One region of the Mesorhizobium sp. L2C066B000 genome, then DNA from elsewhere that is predicted to be linked to it. Evidence: predicted binding sites of a transcription regulator. Region 1 holds the regulator's gene; each other region holds the start of a gene.
The links. Region 1 encodes PhoB, which activates phosphate uptake and scavenging genes when phosphate is short. Its sites were predicted from a motif close to TGTCATNNANCTGTCAT; they were not measured.
Positions count from the first base shown of each region.

Region 2: X733_RS151385 (ceramide glucosyltransferase) is a predicted target of PhoB. The motif match lies at 1,663-1,679, and genes of this name have one in related genera.
Region 3: X733_RS139020 (RNA degradosome polyphosphate kinase) is a predicted target of PhoB. The motif match lies at 2,256-2,272, and genes of this name have one in related genera.
Region 4: X733_RS159975 (esterase-like activity of phytase family protein) is a predicted target of PhoB. The motif match lies at 1,619-1,635, and genes of this name have one in related genera.

Region 1 is NZ_AYWZ01000003.1:101,945-106,382, reverse strand. Features, by position in the region: gene xylF (D-xylose ABC transporter substrate-binding protein) at 1-222, opposite strand, end outside; gene X733_RS154635 (ROK family protein) at 488-1,723, shown strand; gene phoB (phosphate regulon transcriptional regulator PhoB) at 1,754-2,443, opposite strand; gene phoU (phosphate signaling complex protein PhoU) at 2,460-3,164, opposite strand; gene pstB (phosphate ABC transporter ATP-binding protein PstB) at 3,206-4,030, opposite strand; gene pstA (phosphate ABC transporter permease PstA) at 4,048-4,438, opposite strand, start outside.
Region 2 is NZ_AYWZ01000005.1:56,693-61,130, reverse strand. Features, by position in the region: gene X733_RS151375 (Hsp33 family molecular chaperone) at 1-978, shown strand, start outside; gene apaG (Co2+/Mg2+ efflux protein ApaG) at 1,165-1,557, opposite strand; gene X733_RS151385 (ceramide glucosyltransferase) at 1,779-2,930, shown strand; gene X733_RS151390 (O-succinylhomoserine sulfhydrylase) at 2,942-4,132, opposite strand; SAM riboswitch at 4,190-4,267, opposite strand; gene X733_RS151395 (2'-deoxycytidine 5'-triphosphate deaminase) at 4,408-4,438, shown strand, end outside.
Region 3 is NZ_AYWZ01000020.1:95,009-99,446, forward strand. Features, by position in the region: gene X733_RS139020 (RNA degradosome polyphosphate kinase) at 1-2,101, opposite strand, end outside; gene X733_RS139015 (zinc-finger domain-containing protein) at 2,335-2,580, shown strand; gene X733_RS139010 (FAD-dependent monooxygenase) at 2,600-3,838, shown strand; gene X733_RS139005 (TIGR02117 family protein) at 4,062-4,438, opposite strand, start outside.
Region 4 is NZ_AYWZ01000001.1:1,286,257-1,290,694, forward strand. Features, by position in the region: gene X733_RS159975 (esterase-like activity of phytase family protein) at 47-1,522, opposite strand; gene X733_RS159970 (LacI family DNA-binding transcriptional regulator) at 1,688-2,713, opposite strand; gene X733_RS159965 (Gfo/Idh/MocA family oxidoreductase) at 2,908-3,939, shown strand; gene X733_RS159960 (sugar phosphate isomerase/epimerase) at 3,936-4,438, shown strand, end outside.

The DNA of each region.
Region 1 (4,438 bases):
GTCGGTCAGCTGCTTGCCGGGATTGGACTGCGCGTCGGCCGAAATGTACTTGTCGCCGGCAGCCTCGATCGCCGTTTTCATCGCCGCCTCGTCGGTCTTCCAGCGCTCTTCCTGGAAGTTCGACCACGACACGCCGATGACCTTGTCCTTCGCCTGCGCGACCGACACCAGCGCCAGCGACATGGCGACACCCGCCATCATGGCGGCTGCAAATCTGTTCATCATAATCCTCCCTGCGCCGCGTGCGGCGCGACAAAACTGGCCCGAGGGCCGGCACACAGAGGCCCTATTTTTTCGAGCCTCGAAAAAATACTGGTTCAATGATAAGGCGCTGTCAACATCGATTCTGATGGATTCTGATGGCCTTGCCGAATTTTTTCGAGGTCCGCAATAAACAATGACAGGGCTGCCGGCGTCTGCCAATATTTGGCTGGTGCCGTCGAACGCCTTCACTATCATGAGGCGCGAGGAGGCCGGGAGGAAACAAATGTCGGTTGGAATCCGCCACGACGATCTGCGCCGTCGCAACCGTGCGATGGTGATTTCAGCCGTGCGCCGGGCCGGCCAGCCGTCGCGGACCGAGATTGCGGCGACTACCGGCCTCAGCCACTCGACCATATCGGCAATCTCGTCTGATCTGATTCAAGAAGGCATCCTGATTGAAGGCAAACCTGGCGAGACCGGCGCACTGAAACGCGGCCGGCCGCAGGTGGGCCTTGGTCTCAACCCGGAAGCGGCGGCGGTGATGACCGTCGTGCTGTCGCTCAATTTCCTGTCCGTCACCGTCATCGACTATGCCGGCCACGTCGTCGCCGAGGAACAGCGCCGGCTGGACACGCTGACCAAGCCGCGCGACGAGCTGATTGGCGAATGCGTAGCAATCGTCCGGCGGCGGCTTGAGGATCCCGACCTCGATGTCCAGAGCATCGCCCGCATTGCCATGGGCATCCAGGGCATCACCGATTCGCAGGCGCGCGCCATGCTGTGGTCGCCGATCACGCCACTGACCGACATTGCCTTCGCCGACATGTTGGAAGCGGAATTCGGCATTCCTGCCACCATGGAGAACGATTGCAACATGATGGCGGTGGCGCTGCAATGGCGCCAGCCCGAGCGCTACCGCGACAATTTTATCGCCATCCTCTTATCGCACGGCATCGGCATGGGCCTGGTGCTGAAAGGCGAACTGTTCACCGGCACCCATTCCTCGGGCGGCGAGTTCGGCCACATGATCCACCGTCCGGGCGGCGCGCTCTGCCGCTGCGGGCGGCGCGGCTGCGTCGAGGCCTATGCCGGAAACTACGCCATCTGGCGCAGCGCCAAAATGATGAGCGAAGATGCCGAGCCGGTCGATATCGGCGACGCTGATATGCGCGCACTCGCCGCGCGCGCCCGCGAAACCGATGGCCCGGAGCGCGAAGCCTATCGCAAGGCCGGTGAGGCGCTCGGCTTCGGCCTCGGCAGCCTGTTTGCGCTGATCGACCCGGCGCCTGTCGCCATGGTTGGCGTCAGCGCCGCCGCCTTCGACCTGATCGAGCCGGCATTGCGCGAAGCGATCGCCCAGACCGCCGGCGGCCAGCACTCGAAATCGATCTCCTTCGACACCGAGCCCAACGAGCTGCCGCTGATCCGCGAAGGCTGTGCCATGCGCGCGCTCGGCTTCGTCGATCAGGAGATTTTCGCGCCGGGCATTCAGGCCAAATCCGGCAAGCATGTCGCCTGAATGGCCGGCAACGGCGCGACGCGCAGCATCCTAGTCTTCCCTGATCGCGTAGCCGGCGCCGCGAATGGTACGGATGACATCCGGCATGCGGCCGTTGTTGACCGCTTTGCGTAAGCGCCCGACATGGACGTCGACGGTTCGCTCGTCGATGTAGATCGTCTCGCCCCAGACATTGTCGAGCAGCTGGCTGCGCGAGAACACGCGGCCGGGATGGCGCATCATGAATTCGAGCAGCCGGAACTCGGTCGGTCCGAGCCTGATCTCGCTCTTCTTGCGGTAGACACGGTGCGACTCGCGGTCGAGCACGATGTCGCCGACCTTGAGCACGCTGGACAGCACTTCCGGCTTGGCCCGGCGCAGCAGCGCCTTCACGCGCGCCATGAACTCCGGCGTCGAGAATGGCTTGACCAGATAGTCGTCGGCACCGGTGGACAGGCCGCGCACGCGATCGCTTTCCTCACCGCGCGCGGTCAGCATGATGATCGGCAGCCGCTCGGTTTCGGGCCGCACTCTAAGCCGCCGGCAGAGCTCGATGCCGGAAACAGCGGGCACCATCCAGTCGAGCACCAGGAGATCGGGCACGTTTTCCTGCAGGCGGATCTCGGCCTCGTCGCCGCGTGTCACCACCTCGACGTGATAGCCTTCGGATTCGAGGTTGTAGCGGAGGAGCACGCCTAGCGGCTCCTCGTCCTCCACGACCATGATGCGTGGCGCGATCATAGGCAGTTCACCCTCATCAGGCCGGCGTGGCCATCGCCGTCTCGTCCTGCTTCGGACGATTGGCGGGCAATTGCTGGCCGGTCAGCACATAATACGCATTTTCGGCGATGTTGGTGACATGATCGCCGATGCGCTCAAGATTCTTGGCGCAGAACAAGAGATGCGTGCAGGCGGTGATGTTGCGAGGGTCTTCCATCATGTAGGTCAAGAGCTCACGAAACACGGACGTGTATTTGACGTCGATGCGCTCGTCGTCATTCCTGAGTTTTGCAAGAGCTGCCGCATCGGTGGCGGCATATTCCTCGACGACGCCTTGCACCTGGATCAGCACCAGCTGCGCCATGGCATCGATGGAGTGCGAGAGGTCGCGCGGCGTGACGCTCAAGCCCACGGTGCCGACGCGTTTGGCGATGTTCTTGGCGAGATCGCCGATGCGCTCGAGGTCGCCGGCCATGCGGATCGAGCCGACCACGGCGCGCAGATCGTTGGCCATCGGCTGGCGCTTGGCGATCAGCGTGATGGCGCGGTCGTCCAGTTCGCGCTGGCGCGCATCCATGATGGCGTCGTCGGAAACGACACGCTGTGCCAGCGCATTGTCCGAATTGAGCAGCGCCCTGGTCGAGCCGCTGACCATCGAGCCTGCCAGATCGCCCATGTCGCGGATCAGCTTGCTGATCTGCCCGAGCTCTTCATCGAAGGAGGCGACGGTATGTTCACCCATGATCTTGGTCCTCGTGCCTGAAAATTCACCCGCCGGACGGCTCAGCCGAAGCGGCCGGTAATGTAGTCCTGGGTGCGCTTGTCGTCGGGGTTGGTGAACATCTTGTCGGTGGCGCCCTCCTCGACGAGATAGCCGAGATGGAACATCGCTGTACGCTGCGACACGCGCGCCGCCTGCTGCATCGAGTGGGTGACGATGACGATCGTGTAGTTCTGGCGCAGTTCGTCGATCAGCTCCTCGACACGGGCGGTGGCGATCGGATCGAGCGCCGAGCAGGGCTCGTCCATCAGGATCACCTCCGGCGACACGGCGATGGCGCGCGCGATGCACAGGCGCTGCTGCTGGCCGCCGGACAGGCCGGTGCCGGGCTCCTGCAGGCGGTCCTTGACCTCGTTCCAGATCGCAGCCTTCTTCAGGCTCTGCTCGACGATCTGGTCCATGTCGGACTTGCGCTTGGCCAGCCCATGGATGCGCGGGCCGTAGGCGACGTTCTCGTAGATCGACTTCGGGAACGGGTTGGGTTTCTGGAACACCATGCCGACGCGGGCGCGCAGTTCGACGACATCGATGTTCTTGTCGTAGATGTCGTCTTCATCGAGCGTGATCTTGCCGGTCACCCGCGCCGAATCGATGGTGTCGTTCATGCGGTTGAGGCAGCGCAGGAAGGTCGACTTGCCGCAGCCGGACGGGCCGATCAGCGCCGTCACCTGGTTCTGGCGGACGTCTAGATTGACGTCGAACAACGCCTGCTTCTCGCCGTAGAAGACGCCGACCTTGTCGCCGCGCATCTTGATGACTTCGTTCGACTTGGCGTTCATTTTGTCGCCCACTGCATTCTCAAGGGACTGTTCGGTCATGATGTTCATACCAAATTGCCTTTTTTCTACCAGCGCCGCTCGAACCGGCGCCGAAGCACGATCGCGGTGATGTTCATGGCCATGAGGAAGACGAGCAGGATGATGATGGCGCCGGACATGCGCTCGACAAAAGCGCGCTCAGCCTCGTTTGCCCACATGTAGATCTGCACCGGCAGCGCGGTCGCCGGATCGAAAGGCGTCGTCGGATAATCGGCGACGAAAGCGACCATGCCGATCAAGAGCAGCGGTGCTGTCTCGCCGAGCGCACGCGCCAGGCCGATGATGGTGCCGGTAAGGATGCCTGGGGCGGCAAGCGGCAGGATGTGGTGGAACACCATCTGCATCTTGGAGGCGCCGAGCCCGAGCGCTGCCGAGCGGATCGACGGCGGCACCGCGGCAAGGGCGGCGCGCGTCGCG
Region 2 (4,438 bases), on a different contig from region 1:
CACCCCAAACTCGGCGAGTTTGGCTATGCCGGCGACGATCATGTCGTGCCCTTCGAGGTAGGCCCGCTCGACGTGCGCGGCCGCACCGTGCAACTCGGGCCGATGCTCGACGCCATCCTCAACCGTCACGACTATCCCGAGCCGGTCGCCCGCCTGCTGGCGGAAGCCTGTGTGCTGACGGTGCTGCTCGGCACTTCGCTCAAATTTGAAGGCAAGTTCATCCTGCAGACCCGCACCGACGGGCCTGTCGACATGCTGGTCGCGGATTTCTCCACGCCCTCGGCATTGCGCGCCTATGCGCGCTTCGATGCCGACCGGCTGGAGGCCCTGGTGGCCGCAGGCCAGACCTCGCAGCAGACGCTGCTGGGCAGCGGCGTTTTGGCGCTGACCATCGACCAGGGCGCGCACACGCAGCGCTATCAGGGCATCGTCCAGCTCGACGGCGAGACGCTGGAAGACGCCGCGCGCACCTATTTCCGCCAGTCGGAGCAGATCCCGACCGACCTCCGGCTGTCGGTGGCCAAGCTGCTGACGCCCGGCCCCGGCGGTGCGCGCGAGCAGTGGCGCGCCGGCGGTATCCTGGCGCAGTTCCTGCCGCAGTCACCCGAGCGCATGCGCGTGCCGGACATTTCGGGCGGCGACGGCGATCCGCGTGACGTGACGCAGGAGCCGGCCGACAATTCGTGGCGCGAGCTGGTGGCGCTGCTCGGCACCATCGAGCCGACCGAGCTGATCGACCCGACCATCGGCGCCGAGCGGCTGCTCTACAGGCTGTTCCACGAACATGGCGTGCGCGTCTTCGGCGGCGTGCCGGTCGCCGACCAATGTTCATGCTCAAGGGACAAGATACGCGGCATCCTCGAGGGGTTTTCCGCGCAGGAGATCAAGGACAGCACCGAAGATGGCGGCATCCACGTCGCCTGCGAGTTCTGCTCGAAGCAGTACGACTTCGACCCGGCGGAGTTTGCAGCTCAGTAGCATCTCTTCCTTCTCCCCGTTCACGGGGAGAAGGTGCCCGAAGGGCGGATGAGGGGCAGCGCTAACTTTGGTGAATGGCCGCGCATAGCCTACGTCATGTGCGTGGAAGATAACCTCATGAGTCCGGCGGCGCCCCTCATTGCACTGCCGGGCATTTCTCCCCGTATAGAGATGGGGAGAAAACCCCTAATTCACCGTCCGCCGCGTCCCCGGCAGATCCAGCGAAAACGCGGGAATAGCGACGTCGAACGTCTCGCCCTTTTTGTTGCGCATGGTGTAGTGGCCGACCATGATGCCGGAGGGCGTCGAGAGCGGGCAGCCTGACGTGTATTGATAGCTGTCGCCCGGATTGAGCTCAGGCTGGTCGCCGACCACGCCGGCGCCGCGCACTTCCTCGATCCGGCCGCTGCCGTCGGTGATGTGCCAGTAACGCGACATAAGCTGCACGAAATCGTCCGACTGGTTGTCGATCGTCACCTGGTAGCCCCAGACATAACGGTTCTCCGCCGGGTCCGAGCGGTCCTCCAGGTAGAACGGTCTGACCTGCACTTCGATGTTGCGCGTGACGGCGCGATACATGGGCTGCTCCGGTTGCGCGGCAAGGAACATTTGTCGCGCTATGCGGTTTGATACGCGCACAACGGCATGTCCTGCCAGCCTCAAAGCGGAGGTGCCGACAAACAATGTCATTTAAGTGACACATGACAGTGTTGGTGTGCGCAAACCTTGCCGGCGACTCAAGGCCCATCTGTCGACTGACAAAGCAGCCGCGAGCGGCCTTTCCGGAGTGACCAGATCTCATGGAACCAGCTCTCACAGCCGCCTTCGCTTCCTCCGCTTTGCTTCTTTCCAATCTCGCCAGCATCCTGCTTGCTTCGTCGAAACTGCAAGCGCGTCGCCTTATCCCTCCGCCGTCCGACGAGCAGCCACCGGTCTCGATCGTCGTGCCGTCGCGCGGCGTGGAGCCGTTCACACAAGAGACGCTGCAGCGAGCCTTCTCGCTCGACTGGCCGCGCTACGAACTGATCTTCTGCGTCGCTCACGCCGACGATCCCGTCGTCAAACTGATAAACAGGGCGATCGTCCTGTTTCCCAACGTGCCGGCCCGGCTGCTGATCGGCGACGACCGCGTCAGCAGCAACCCGAAGCTCAACAACTGCGTCAAGGGCTGGGAAGCGGCGCGCAATCATTGGGTCATTCTGGCGGATTCCAACGTGCTGATGCCTAGGGATTACGTCCAGCACCTGATGGCGGCCTGGGGGACCAATACCGGGACTATCTGCTCGACGCCGATCGGCTCGCGGCCGGATGGCTTCTGGGCCGAGGTCGAATGCGCGTTCCTCAACACGCTGCAGGCGCGCTGGCAATATGCCGGCGAGGCGCTTGGCCTCGGCTTTGCCCAGGGCAAGAGCATGCTGTGGAACAAGCCGATGCTCGATACCAATGGCGGTATCCGCGCGCTGGCCGCCGAGATCGCCGAGGATGCTGCTGCAACCAAGCTGGTCAACGGACTGGGCCTGCGCGTCAATCTCGTTGCCTCGCCTTTCGAGCAACCACTGGGGCAGCGCCGACTTGCCGACATCTGGTCGCGTCAGGCGCGCTGGGCGCGGTTGCGCCGCGTCACTTTCCCGCTGTTTTTCGCACCCGAGATCCTGACCGGCGTCGCCGTGCCGTTGGCGTTGGCGCTGGTGGCGGCAGCAAGTGCCGGCGTCAGCCTGCCGGCCACGGTGTTGGCCGTGCTGGCGGCGGCCTACATTCCCGAATGCGCGCTGGCCGCGGCCAAGGGCTGGCACCTGTCGCTGCGCATGGTCCCGGCGATGATGGTGCGCGACATGATGCTTCCCGCCATCTGGGCGCGCGGCTGGCTGAGCGGCGCCGTCGACTGGCGCGGCAACATCATGACCATCGGCACCAAGACGGCCGAACTGGAAGAGGTTTCGTCGGGAGCGTGACGCCTCGCGGCCTATCCGGCTGCCTTCAGCGCCTGCGCAACGTCCTCCAGCAGATCGTCCGTATCCTCAAGACCGACCGACAGCCTGAGCGTTCCCGGCCCGATGCCAAGCTCGGCGCGAGCTTCGTCGCTGAGGTTCTTGTGGGTGGTGGTCGCCGGATGGGTGATCAGGCTCTTGGCGTCGCCGAGATTGTTGGAGATCAGCACGATGTCGAGCGCGTTCTGCAAGGCGAAGGCCGCCTGCTTGCCGCCCTTGACGTCGAGGCAGATTAGCGTCGATCCGCCTGTCATCTGCTTCTTGACGATGTCGGCCTGCGGGTGGTCGGCGCGGCCGGGATAGATGATGCGGGCGATTTCCGGCCGTCCTGCCAGGAAATCCGCGATCTTGGCCGCGCTTTCAGTCTGCTGGCGCACCCGAACTGGCAGCGTCTCCAGGCCCTTGAGCAGCGTCCAGGCGTTGAACGGCGACAGGCTCGGGCCGGTGTGGCGGAAATAGTCGTGCAAATTCTCGTCGATCCATTTCTTGTCCGACAGGATGATGCCGCCGAGACAGCGTCCCTGGCCGTCAATGTGCTTGGTCGCGGAGTAGACGACGATATGGGCGCCGAGGTGCAAGGGCTTCTGCTGCAAGGGCGTGGCGAAGACATTGTCGACGATCAGCCTGGCGCCGATCGAGGTGGCGAGCGCCGCCACCGCTGCGATGTCGACCACTTCCAGCGTCGGATTGGTCGGGCTTTCCAGGAAGAACAGTTTCGTGTTCGGCCGCACCGCCTTTTCCCAGTTGGCGATGTCGGTGCCGTCGACCAGCGTTGCCTCGATGCCGTATTTCGGCGCCAGCGTCTCCACCACCCAGCGGCAGGAGCCGAACAGCGCGCGCGCCGCAACGATATGGTCGCCGGCCTTGGCGCTGCACAGGAGCGCTGCCGTCACCGCCGCCATGCCGGACGCCGTGGCGCGCGCATCTTCGGCACCCTCCAGCGCGCACATGCGCTTTTCGAACATGTCGACGGTAGGGTTGGCATAGCGCGAATAGATGAAGCCCGGCTCCTCGCCCTTGAAACGGGCCTCGGCAGCCTGCGCCGTCTCGTAGACATAGCCTTGGGTGAGGTACATCGCTTCGGACGTCTCGCCGAACTGGGAACGCAGCGTTCCCCCGTGCACGAGTGCGGTCTGAGGTTTCCAGTTACGCTTCTTGGTGCTCATCGCTTTTGTTCCAGACACAAAAAAACCGGCCGCGAAAGTCGCAACCGGTCCATATGGCCTTGCGGCCCGACGGTCCTTTAGCGACTTGTTTAACGTGGCTGCAAGCCGACCGGCCAAATCACCACGGGATAACGACCCTTTAGACCTCACCTGCGCTTGCGTCAATTGCCGGCTTCATTAAGAGGTTTGTACCAGGCAGGTTCCGCAATAATATCCAGCGGTTTTGCGGCAAGAACCTGCCACAAAGAGACCGACCTTGGAGCGGAGCCAGCCTTTTGCGGCAGACAGGCATTCTTCCCGATCAGG
Region 3 (4,438 bases), on a different contig from region 1:
TGGTCATGAAATATTCCTGCGCGTTGAACGGTTCCTCACCCTCATCCAGCACGACGCGCCGGGAGGTTCCGTCAGCCAATACGTCGAAACTTTGCTGGTTGTCCATGATGTTGCCCAGCATGATCTGGCCAAGGATCTGTTCATGCACCGTCGGATTGGTGATCGGCACCATGGTCTCGACGCGGCGGTCGAGATTGCGTGGCATCAAGTCGGCCGAGGCGATGTAGACGATCGCCTCGTCCGACGGCAGGCCATGGCCGTTGCCGAAGCAGTAGATGCGGCTGTGTTCGAGGAAGCGGCCGACGATCGACTTGACCCTGATGTTTTCCGACAGGCCGGGCACCTGCGGCCGCAGGCAGCAGATGCCGCGCACGACGAGATCGATCTCGACGCCGGCATGGCTGGCGTCATAGAGCGCGTCGATGATGTTGGGATCGACGAGCGCGTTCATCTTCATCCAGATGCGCGCCGGACGGCCAGCCAGCGCGTAGGCGACCTCGTCGGCAATGTGCTTGAGGATACGGCTGCGCAGCGTAAACGGCGAGATGGCGATCCGCATCTCATCGGTCGGCTCGGCATAGCCGGTGATGAAGTTGAACAGCTGGGCGACATCGCGCGCGATCGTCGGATCGGTGGTGAAGAAGGACAGGTCGGTGTAGATGCGCGCGGTCACCGGATGGTAGTTGCCGGTGCCGAGATGCACATAGTTGCGCAGCTTGCCGTCCTCGCGCCGCACTACTAGCGACATTTTCGCATGGGTTTTGAGTTCGAGGAAGCCGAACACGACCTGAACGCCGGCGCGTTCGAGGTCGCGCGCCCAGCGGATGTTGGCTTCCTCGTCGAAGCGCGCCTTGAGCTCGACCAGGGCGGTTACCGACTTGCCGGCCTCGGCCGCGTCGACCAAGGCGCGCACGATCGGGCTGTCGTTGGAGGTGCGGTAGAGCGTCTGCTTGATCGCCACCACCTCGGGGTCGGCCATCGCCTGGCGCAGGAATTGGACCACCACGTCGAAGGATTCATAGGGGTGGTGGACGACGATGTCCTTCTCGCGGATGGCCGCGAAACAGTCGCCGCCATGCTCGCGGATGCGCTCGGGAAAGCGTGGATTGTAGGGGGTGAACTTCAGGTCGTCGCGTGGCACGGCGACGATCTCGGAAATCTGGCTGAGCGCCAGCGGGCCGGTCAGAACGCTGATGCGGCTCGAAGAGACGCCAAGCTCGCCGGCGACGAACTCGCGCAATTCGCCGGGCATCGACTTGTCGAATTCGATGCGGATGACCGAACCGCGGCGGCGCCGCTTCAGCGCCGTCTCGAACAGGCGCACGAGATCTTCCGACTCTTCCTCGACCTCGATATCGCTGTCCCGGATGATGCGGAAGGTGCCGGAACCCTTGACCTCATAGCCGGGGAACAGCTTGCCGATATAGAGGCCGACAGCCTCCTCCAACGGAATGAAGCGAACGTGCTGCTTGCGGTCGGGCAGACGGATGAAGCGCTTCAGCGCCACCGGCAGGCGCAGAAGCGCGCTCATCTCCTCGCCATTCTTGCGATGGCGCAATTGCAGCGCCATCGAGAAGCCGAGATTGGGAATGAACGGAAACGGATGCGCCGGGTCGATCGACAGTGGAGTCAGCACCGGGAAAACCTGGTCCTGGAAATGGTCTTCCAGCCAGACTTTTTCATCCTTGGTCAGTGCATCGCGGGTGATGCTCTCAATGCCTTCCTTGTTGAGCAGCAACATCAGCGACGAAAGGCTATTCTGCTGGTCCTCCTGCAGCCGCTCGACCTCGCGCAGCAATTGTTCCAGCTGCTGCTCCGGAGTCCGGCCGTCGGGGCTCTTGAGCGCAATGCCTTCGCGCACCTGGCCCGCAAGGCCGGCGACGCGGACCATGAAGAATTCATCGAGATTGGCGGCCGAAATCGACAGGAAACGGACGCGTTCGAGCAGCGGATGGTGCTCGTTCTGCGATTCCTCGAGCACACGCCGGTTGAACTGCAGCCAGGAGAACTCACGGTTGACGAACCTATCGGGGTTGCCGCCCTCGGGGCTCGCCACCTCGACATTGATGAATTCGCTCTGCACCGGCTTCAGTTCGTTCATGGTTCCTGCTCTTCCCCGCCAACCGTCCCTTGGAGCGCCGCTGGACGTGCCATGCCTCTAACACGCTTTTGTGACGCATGACCCTTCGGCGAAAACCATTCCGATTTCAGGGACATGCACTTAACCGGCTCACCGTATCCTCTGACAGGCTTTTGCGACAGTTTCATTTCATCGATCTTGCAAACAGGCCTGTTATGTTCCAGATGCTTTTCGACGAGATCAAGGAGACGACGATGGCAGGCGGTTCCATTCCCCACTTCCAGAACGATGCGGGCCATCCGGCAATCGACATCGGCGTCAAGGAATTTATGTGCACCGGCGCCAACCCGCCCTTCGACCACCCACATGTGTTTCTCGACATGGGCGACGACGATGAAAAGGTCTGCCCCTATTGCTCGACGCTCTACCGCTATTCGGCGAAGCTGAGGGCGACTGAAACGCTGCCGGGTGGTTGCCTTTATATCGACCAGGCCGCCTGATCCTTCCGCGACAAGCCCGATGGAGGACATCAGGTCCCGGCAGGTCATAATCGCCGGGGCCGGCATCGCCGGGCTGACCGCTGCCCTTGCCTTCGCCGGACGGGGTTATCCGGTAAAGCTTATCGAACAGGCACAGCACCTAGAAGCGGCCGGCGCCGGCATCCAGCTTTCGCCCAACGCAACACGCATTCTTGGAAAACTCGGCGTGCTCGACCGGCTGCTGCCCGCAGCGTTGCGGCCGGAAGCGGTCGTGCTCAAGGACGCCGGGACGCTGCGCGGACTGGCGCGGGTACCGCTTGGGCAAGCCGCCGAAGCGCGCTGGCAGGCGCCTTATCTCGTCGCTCACCGCGCCGATCTGCAGGCAGCGCTGCTGGCGCAAATGGCCGAACGGCCGGAGATTGAGCTCATCACCGGCGCCCGCGTGACCGGCATCGTCAAAGACGCGCAATATGTCGCCGTGACCGCCGAAGTGGACGGCCGCGAGATCGAGGCACGCGGCAAACTGCTGGTCGGCGCCGACGGCGTCTGGTCGGCAGTCAGGGCGCAACTCGCAGGCGAGGACTTCGTCAAAAGCCGTTTTTCGGGCGAACTCGCCTGGCGAGTCACGATCGCGGCCGAGAGCGCCGCCGGCGAAGCCTTTGTCGCGATCGGCGCCGCCGACTGCGTCACCACGTTCCTGCATCCAGGCTTCCACATGGTCGCCTATCCCGTCAGCAAAGGCCGGGCCTTCAATCTCGCCGCCTTCACCAAGGGCGAGCGCATGGCGGAAGGTTGGTCAGGCCATGCCGATCCCGCGATCCTCACGGCTGCCCTGCGCGGCACCGCGCCGGGCCTGACGAAGCTTGTGGCACTGGCCGGCCCGTGGACGGCCTTTCCGATCCACACCGTCGAACAGAAGCGGTGGACGAGCCCGCAGGGCATCGCGCTGATCGGCGACGCTGCGCATGCGATGACGCCGTTTGCCGCACAGGGCGCCGCGATGGCGATCGAAGATGCCATCACGCTTGCCGACGCTATCGCCGATTTCCCTGGCGATCTGCCCAGAAGTTTTCAAATCTGGGAAAATCTTCGGCGGCCGCGTGTCGCCAAGGCCGCGCGTCGTGGGGCCGTAAACCGCCTCGCCTGGCATGCTGCCGGCCCGGTGGCGATCGCCCGCAATCTGTTCCTGGCCATGCGCTCGCCCGACAAGCTCGCCGCCGACCTCGACTGGCTCTATGGATGGCGAGCGGACACTCGGCAGTCTAGATCGTCGACGTAGCGATCCTTCCCACCCCCCTCTGTCCTGCCGGACATCTCCCCCGCAAGGGGGGAGATTGGATGTCGCCGTCGCCGTCGCCAAAATCGCCGGCGTTGCAGCAGGAGCGCCGCGGGCAAAACGGCTGATCTCCCCCCTTGCGGGGGAGATGGCCGGCAGGCCAGAGGGGGGTGCTGTCCCGCTGGCTTCAAAAGATCCAACACTGTCGCGGTGCGATGAAGGACTGCTAGTTATAAAACCGCATCGACAAGCCCAGCGAGGCCGGCAGCGGGTTCCACCAGCCGGTGCGCAGGCCGGCGGTGCGCAGGCCGGCGGCTGTCCAGGTGTTACAGCCGACAAGCGCGTTGAAATGGCCGTTCGCCTCGAAGAAGCGGTCGAAGCTGGAATAGGCGGCGTTCTCGATGACGACCGGACCATGCGGCCCTTGCTGGAAACTCGCGTCGATATAGTCGAGCAGCGCTGCAAAACGTTCCTCATCGATGTCGAAACCGGTGACAGCAGGGTGCGGCTCGGCGATGGCCCCGGCGATATCGACATGCATGACCGAGGCGTCCAGTGTCAGCGCCTTGAGGACGGGCACTGCTTTCAGCTGCGACCAGCTCG
Region 4 (4,438 bases), on a different contig from region 1:
CGGTTAGAGGCGGACGCGCCGGGCGCGTCCGCCTTTCCGTATACGGCTACTTGTTGGCGAGGCCCGGAAGCGTGACCTGATAGACCAGGAACATGGTGTCGACATCGGCGCCGTCGTCGGCCTTGTAGGGCGCGCCGACCTGAAAACCGTCTTGGGTGAGAAAATCGTTATCGTTGCCGACGAACAGGAAATAGTCGTCGGGCAGCGCCGGATCGAGCAGGCTGACCACAGACATTGCTTCCCACTTCTCCGAGAGATTGTTCTTGTCGTTCGGCTTGCCGTCATGCAGGCCGAAACGGCCGAGTTCCTTGTTGTCGTTGATGTCGATGAACGGCGTCAGCTTGGCCGGCGTCACCGAGGGGTCGAGCACGCCCTTGGGCGCCAGCGGCTTGTCGGCGGCATCGAAGGCGCCGCCGGCAATGTCGGTGGCGCCAGAGACGTCGACGACGAAAATCTGGCGCAGCAGCGAAGTATCGCCCTTCACCCCCTGGCCGTTTCCGCTGTCGCGCGCCAGCATCAGGAAGGTCTTGTCGGACAGCGCCACGATTTCGCTCTGCGCGGCGACCTTGGTCTTGTCCTTGGCGTCCTTGAACACCGGCAGCGGCACGGCATATTCATGCACCAGCTTGAGATGGGCCGGGTCGGAGGCGTCGTAGACCAGCGCGCGGGTGTTCTGGCGCGTCGCGGGCGAATCGCCGCCATCCTGGCGGGGCGCCGACTGCAGCACAGTGATCAGCGACTTGCCGTCCGGCGTCAGCGCCATGCCTTCGAGGCCTTGATTGTTCTGGCGGCCGGTTTCGGGATCCTTCGGATCGGGTTCGGCTGCACCGGGGCCCGGATTGTCGGAGGCGAAGTTCGGCGCGCCCTTGCGCATCGGCACCAAAGCGGCGGGCGGCTGCGTTGCCGACAACAGATGGCCGTCGGCCGAGAAGCGGTAGATGTTGGGGCCGTATTCGTCAGAGATGAACATGGTGCCGTCGGGCAGCCGCGCGATCGCCTCATTGTCGAGCGCCAGCTTGCCATTGGCCTCGGGCAGGATCGGCAGGTCGCCATTGGCCGCGCGCACGCCGTTGAGCGGATCGAGGCCGGTGGCGTCTGCGCCCTTGTCGTCGGTGAGCAGCAGCGAATCGGCTAGCGTCGCCTTGACGCCGGTCCGTTCCTGGCCGACGGCGGGCGTGGCGCCCAGTGCGGTCGGCGTGAACTCGATGCGAATAGTGTTGAGCCGCGGCCGGTAGTCGGTGGTGCCGACGACATTGTAGCCGCGATCCGGCAGCAGCCACAGCGAACCCTTGTAGCCATCCGCGCCATGGGTCCAGCTTGCGGCGTCGATCGACATGCCGGAGCCGGAGCCGAAGGTCTCGCCGAACTTGTCCTTCTGATCGGCCGGAATGCGGCCGACGCCGACCAGGCCCTTGTTGACGAAGCCGCCAACGGTGGCGGTGCTGTCGGCAAGAGCAGGGGTCAGGGCGGTAAACAGCGCCAGCGCGGCGCCGAGCGACACGGTTCGGTGCGAGATTTTCATGGAGATCCTCTTTGTGACAAGCCTTGAGCGGCGCAAAGGGGCCACCGCATCGCATCGACGATGTCGCCCTCTCGCAAAGCGGTCTAGGACGCGAACATGATACTTGCGTGACAGAGCGGGCCTCTCCCTTCTCCCCTTCTTGTGGGAGAAGGGAAGGACGCACTATCAATCGCTGTCGCGGGCGATCAGCTCCAGCGGCCAGACTTCGCGGATGATGCGCGCGCCTTCGGGACCGGCAAAGGCCGGAAGCGAGGCCAGCAGCATCTCGGCCAGACGCCGGCCCATGGGCTCCAGCGACGGACGGAAGGCGGTCAGCGCCGGCGAGAAATAACGGCAGAGCGGCGTGTCGACGATGACGATCACCGCGATGTCGTGGCCGGGCCTGATGCCCATCTCGGCCAGTGCCTTGCAGCCGCCGAGCGCCATTGCGTCATTGTTGAAGATGATGGCTGTGGGCCGGTCCTTGGAGAGCATCACGCGCGGCGTCACCTGGTAGCCGCCTGCCTCGTTGATGAAGCCGTCGGCGATCAGGCCGGGGTCGACTTCGATGCCATGCCGCTCCAGCGCCTTGCGGTAGCCGTCGAGGAACAGGTAGCCGAAGTTGAGATCAAGCGAAGGGCGGATGGCGGCAATGCGGCGATGGCCGCGCGCGACCAGCCGGTCGACGGCTTCATCACCCGCCCTCTCGAAATCTATATCGAGCGAAGGATAGGTGTCGTCGCCGGATTGACTTCGGCCAAGCGTGGCGAAGGGAAAGCCGGCCTTGCTGAGATAGTCAATCCGATCGTCTTCCCGCCGTGTATTGGCCAACACGACCGCGTCGGCCCGGCGCGTCTCAACCACGCGGCGCAGCCTCTCCTGCTGATATTGACCGGGCTCACCCATGACGACCATCAAATCCAGGCCATACTCGGCAAGCCGGCCCTGCAGACCGATCAGGAACGGGATGAAGAACGGTTCGCCATATTGCTGGTCGCCCGGATGCGGCTGCAGCATGAAGGCGATCGAATGGGTGGTGCCTTGCCGCAGGCTGCGGCCGGACTGGTTGGGCGAATAGTTCAATTGCTTGGCGGCGGCGAGCACGCGCTGGCGGGTGTCGGCATTGACGTCGGCGCGGCCGTTCAACGCCCGCGACACGGTGCCGATCGAAATGTTCAGGTGACGCGCGAGGTCATGGATGCTGGACGCCAAGGACAGTTCTCCCCCTGTCTTGGCTAGCACCGGCTGCCGCCCAGGCCAAGGCTTCGGGATGATTTTCGCTGGCAGCCGATTGACATTCTACGCCATCGGGTGTGTTCTCGTAAACGTTTACGGAAAAACGTTTACGGTGATGCCGGAAATGCCGTGACATTCGGTCTGGAGGGACCGGACGGGAGGAATGCCGGATGATGAATGCCGTCCTCGTCGGCTGTGGTGCGATGAGCAAGGCCTGGCTCGATGCCGCGAGGCAGATCGACGGGCTCGCCATTGTCGGCCTGGTCGATCTCGACGCCGAACGGGCGCGGGCGAGGGCACGCGAATACGGGCTCGATAGCGCCGTCATCGGCACCAGCCTCGATCAGGTCCTCGACCAGACCAATCCGCAAGCGGTGTTCGACGTCGTGGTTCCCGCCGCCCGCCGAGACGTCGCCTTTTCCGCCTTTGCCCATCATTGCCATCTGCTCACCGAAAAGCCGCTCGCCGATACTCCGGAAAATGCCCGCGCCATTGTCGACGCGGCGCGCCAGGCAGGGCGCGTTCATGCCGTGGTGCAGAACCGCCGCTACGTCGCCAATGTCCGGCGCATAAGGCGCTTTCTCGACTCCGGCGCCATCGGCAAGCCAACCAGCATCCATGCCGACTTCTTCGTCGCGCCGCATTTCGGCGGCTTTCGCGAGGAGATGGCGCATGTGCTCTTGCTCGATATGGCGATCCACACATTCGACGCCGCCCGCTACATGGTCGCAGGCGATCCCGCCGGTGTTTTTTGCCAGGAATGGGAGCCGGCCAATTCCTGGTACCGGCAGGGTTCCTCGGCCAGCGCTATCTTCGATCTCGGTGGCGGCAAGCGGTTCACCTATGCAGGCTCTTGGTGCGCGGCGGGCTTCCGCACCAGTTGGGAGAGCACATGGCGCATCGTCGCCGAGCACGGCAGCCTGGTCTGGGACGGCGAGGACGGGCTGAAGGCCGAAGTTGTGTTGTCGGTCCGCGACGGCCTTTTCGACCTGACCCAGCCCATCATCGTGCCGCCGCTCGATCCCGCCGACCGCATCGGCGGTCATCTCGGCGTCATCAAGGATTTCATCCACGCCATCGAGACCGGTAGCGAGCCGGAAACCCGTGGCAGCGACAACATCAAAAGCCTGGCCATGGTTTTCGGCGCCATCGAAAGCGCCGAGACCGGACGGCGCGTCGCAATCACACAGGAAGCATCATGATGCCAAACCCGCTTCTCGACATCCGGATCGGCACCATGGTGCGGGCCAATCTCGAAGACCCCGCCGCCTACATCAAAGAGATTCTGCCGCTCGGTTTCGAGAGCATCCAGCCCTTCTTCTGGCAGACGCTGGGCGGCAAGGATTTGGCGCGGCTCGCCGGTGAGATTGGCGAGGCGATCGGCGATGCCGATGTCGCCGTGTCGTCGATCGGCGTGTTCGGCAATCCGCTGGAGGATGGCGAGGTCGATCGCGGCGTGCTCGCGGCATGGGAAACCGTCGTCGACAATGCGCATCTGTTCGGCGCCTCGACGGTCAGCGGCTTCACCGGCCGCCTGCGCGGCAAGAAGCTGACAGACAGCCTGCCGCGCTTCCGTGAGGTCTGGGGTCCGCTGGCCAGGCGCGCCGCAGACAAGGGAGTGCGCATCGCCTTCGAGAATTGCGCGATGGATGGCAACTGGGCGGCCGGCGACTGGAACATCGCCCACAATCCCGATGCCTG